Regions from separate parts of the Bacillus sp. DU-106 genome, predicted to be linked through region 1. Evidence: predicted binding sites of a transcription regulator. Region 1 holds the regulator's gene; the other holds the start of a gene.
What was found. The regulator LexA, encoded in region 1, represses DNA repair genes until DNA is damaged. The targets are predictions, from matches to a motif close to CGAACATATGTTCG.

Region 2: C3Y97_RS11105 (YolD-like family protein) is a predicted target of LexA. The motif match lies at 939-952, and genes of this name have one in related genera.

Annotation. Positions count from the first base shown of each region.
Region 1 is NZ_CP026607.1:3,703,387-3,705,596, forward strand. Features, by position in the region: gene C3Y97_RS18695 (DUF896 domain-containing protein) at 1-209, opposite strand, end outside; gene C3Y97_RS18700 (YneB family resolvase-like protein) at 255-911, opposite strand; gene lexA (transcriptional repressor LexA) at 1,053-1,673, shown strand; gene C3Y97_RS18710 (DUF4097 family beta strand repeat-containing protein) at 1,764-2,210, opposite strand, start outside.
Region 2 is NZ_CP026607.1:2,148,797-2,151,006, forward strand. Features, by position in the region: gene C3Y97_RS11095 (hypothetical protein) at 1-111, shown strand, start outside; gene C3Y97_RS11100 (KH domain-containing protein) at 361-768, shown strand; gene C3Y97_RS11105 (YolD-like family protein) at 1,071-1,406, shown strand; gene gerPF (spore germination protein GerPF) at 1,615-1,830, opposite strand; gene C3Y97_RS11115 (hypothetical protein) at 2,038-2,210, shown strand, end outside.

The DNA.
Region 1 (2,210 bases):
AAAGCTTTTAATTTCGTCGGTGTAACATCTGTACCTTCTTCGTTAACAACTTTAATACCTTTAAGTTCGTTTAACATATTTTGACGAAATCCTTTTAAATATTGTTCACGTAGCGATTGACGCTCACGTTGCTCTTCTTCAGTTAAACCTTCAGCTTTTGCTTTTTTCGCTAAGAAGTTAATGCGTTCAACGAGTTCGTGATTAATCATCTCGAATCCCCCTTCTAATCAAAACTGATTATTATCATACAATAGTTACTCTTCTTTATCAAGCAATTGCTTCGTATACTCTACATATCTACGATGTACAGTCGCCTTTGAAACATTATGACCAAATCCACGTAATGTTGCTGCAATTTCTTCAAACGTGAGTTCACTTTTTCGCAAACGTACAATTTCCTCAATTGGCACTTCTTTTTTCTCTCTTCCTACACTTAAATGACGATTTTTTAAATTTTTTTCTGGACGATAACCTTTTTCTACTGCACGTTGCATACCTCGTTTAATTTTCAAATTATGAATCTTTCTTTGATATTCTTCAACAATACCAATAATATCTAATACCATTGAATCAGAATCCGACAATTGTAATTCACCATTATGTGTATGCGTATATACTTTTATGCCTTCTTTATGTAAACAATGCATTAACGCGATCTTCGCATTTCCTCTACCAAGACGCGTTTCATCTTGTATAAGTAACACATCAATTTGTTCGTCTCGAATTGTATCCAACACCTCTAATATACCGTCACGTTCAATTGTATATCCACTAGCCTGCTCTTCAATCACCTTAGTAACATTCATTTGATAGCGCTCAGCTAAATGCAATAATTCATCTTTTTGACGTAATAATGATGTTTCTTGCGCTTCTTTCGTTGTACTCACACGTGCATAAATAATTGCATTCATTTTGAACCCCTCTTTCTCCCTATTATTTCCCTATAGTGTAACATAAATCCGCCATTTGTTCGAACTTATGTTTGTAGAATGTTTTTTCACATGTTATACTTATTAATAAGAAAAATGAAAGAAAACGAGGTGTTAGAAAACATGGAAAAGTTAACGAAACGCCAGCAAGACATTCTCGACTTTATTAAGCTAAAAGTACAAGAAAAAGGATATCCACCTTCCGTACGTGAAATTGGTCAAGCAGTCGGCCTCGCTTCTAGTTCTACAGTGCACGGACATTTATCACGATTAGAAGAAAAAGGATACATTCGACGCGATCCAACAAAACCACGTGCCATTGAAATTTTAGGTGAAGACCGAATGGATACGGAAACACAATCTGTTATTCAAGTTCCAATTGTCGGAAAAGTCACTGCTGGTTTACCAATTACAGCGGTCGAAAGCGTAGAAGAACATTTCCCACTTCCAGCTAGTATTGTTGCTGGAGCAGACCAAGTGTTCATGTTACGTATTTCTGGAGATAGTATGATTGAAGCTGGTATTTTCGATGGAGATTTAGTTGTTGTTCGCCAACAGCAGTCTGCATATAATGGTGAAATTGTAGTCGCTTTAACAGAGGATAACGAAGCAACAGTTAAACGTTTCTATAAAGAAAAAGACCATTTCCGTCTACAACCAGAAAACTCTTCATTAGAACCTATCATTTTAAAACAAGTGTCAGTTATCGGGAAAGTAATTGGCGTATATCGTGATTTACATTAAAAATAACAAAAAGAAGATAATTACCTTATTTATATACGGTAATTATCTTCTTTTTGTATTTTGATAGATTTCCATGCATTCTATTTCTTATTAACGAGTTTCAATCGTCACATCTCCCGCAGCCGTTTTACCGCTAATCTTTTTACTACCATTTCCAATTGTTACATTTTTATTTTCTTCATTAAAAATTGTTACATCTCCAGCAGCACTTTGCCCAGTAATTACCGCATCTTGTGGTGTTTCCGATAAAGTAATATCTATATCTCCCGCAGTTGAACTTGCTTCTAGATTATACTTAGAATCATGATCTTGAATATTTATTTCCCCACTTGTTGTTTTTGCGGTCACTTTCCCTAATACCTTCTTAAAGTTCACCTCACCAGCTTTTGTCGATCCCTCCACATTCTTAGCCGTTACTTGTTTCAACTCTACTTCTCCAGCAAGTGTCCTAACACTTACGCTATCACTTTTCACATCACTCATTTCGATTTGTCCAGCAGATGAATTTACTTTTACATCTTGGTAAGAGCGTTCGGG
Region 2 (2,210 bases), 1.6 Mb from region 1:
GGGATGGTTGAGTATAAAGTGTTAAAGTACGAACTTAATTATTTTCGTCATCCGAAAAAAGCGGATACAGAGAGAGAGTTACATATAATAGTACAACCTAAGTATATGTAATAAAATATAATAATAAAAATCACTGATTCAGTTTTGTAAAGTTCCATAGAGTATGTAAGAAAAAAGAGTGTTGTAAATGCTCTCTTTTCTTATGCTTTGTGAGTTCGTTCATCATAGTATATGTTTTCAGTTATAGATGGTTAATAAACGATAAAAATTTAAAACTTTTTCGTTTAGGCAGGGATTTTATATTTGAGTAAATAAATATACTATGAAGTATTTTTTATACGAATATTGGAGGAGTATAAAATGAGTTTAGCAAGTTACATAGGCTGTAATGTAGAAATTCCGTTAACGGATCCAGATTCTAATGATGTAATTGTTTTTGGACCGTGTTTTTCAGATGAAAGTATGCTTGAAATTGTACAAGATTATCAATTCCAAACAAATTACACATATGAGGTTTCAACTAATTGGGGAATTGAACTGGTCGAGTGGCAAAATGTAAAGGAAAAAAAAGAAGCGAAAGAAAAACTTTTAACTTTATGCAAGATTATGGAAAGTTATTTGGAAGATGGAGACTATTTCGAATTATTTAGTTGTTGGGTTGGTGATGAAGATAAGGAACGAGTAGGGGAATTGAACTTAAAAATAAATCATTTTAATATAGATGAATTATGTATTCTAGAAAGAACATTAGTTAGGATAGAAAAATAAGCTTTGAATATTTTTTAGAAAAAGGCGATTTCACTTTGTGTGAAGTCGCCTTTTAGTTTTTATATGCATTTTATATAAGAAATGAAAAGTTTATTTGATAAAGGAAAAAATATGGAGATAAATAAAATTATGTTTTTTGTTAAGAAATAATAAGTATAGCTCTTCTCAAAGGAACGTAAGTTCGTGTATAATAAGAACGAATGTTCTTTTAAGAGGTAACCTAATTATAGTTTAGTAAGTATTAAAAATAACTAAGGGATAGCATGAATAAATAAATGTATAAATGATCAAGGAGATAAAAAATGAACGATGTAAAGATACAAAAAGAAGAAAGAGAGTGGGTTCCGTTTACAGTAATGTCCGAACAACTTTTAAATATGAGAAAGATTATTGGAGAGAAATTAAAAGTACAAAAACCGCTTTTAACAAATGAAGCAAAAGAGAGGATTTCTGATAAATTATTAACGTCATTACTGTCTGAGAAAGAAATATTGGTAACATATTTTGAAGATGGTTACATATTAACAAGCTACATGACTGTTGTACATATCAATCCGGTAAAACAAATTGTAATTTGTACAGACGCCTTTTATAAAACTTACGTATTTAACGCTATGGATATTATTGAAATAATGTAAAAGAAGCTGAATATTAAATGGCAGCTTTTTTTATTTCTGATTTATGAGACAAATAATATAAGAAAAAGCAGCTAGCTTTGTGCTAGCTGCTGAGCCCCAGGGAAAGGGAGAAAAAGATAGGGTACTCCAAAATCGATAAGAGCTGTCAAACAGCCTGATTATAGTATAGACAAATTAAAATTTTCTATACAAAAAGTTGAACATAAGATTAGGCTGTACCCACTTGGTTTTGATCTGCAAGGTCAGAATCAAATGTATTGGTCGCGCTAACACCGCTAAAAGTATTAACAACAAAACCAACGTTTGATGCGCCGGAACCATTATAAGCTTTCGTATTTTCTTTCGGAGAAACGTTGTAGAAATCACCTAAGTTAAATGATCCATTACTATTTTGTACAACTAAATTTCCTACAACTGATGGCATAATTTTCACCTGCTTTATAAAAAGTTGTTAACATTACTATATGGAGTTATAGTCCAGATGGTTCATATAATAAAAATTGTGGAATAGTAAAACGTTTGGAGCATGGATTTCAATAAAAGTGTGTTAAAATTAATATAATAAAGTTGAGTAATTTTTTTAAAAAATTTGTATAATTGATATATATGAAAATAAAGGAGGCAAAATGTAATGAAAGATATTATGAAAAAAGTTGATTTAACAGATGCCAAATCAAGTAATCTTGTTGCACTAATTTATAGTAATGAAGTTATATTAGTTGAAGACGCATTTTGTCCAAATGAAATAAAATTAAAGTTTAATGAAATTGCAATTTTATCTGCAATTAAAACAGCTCATATTGC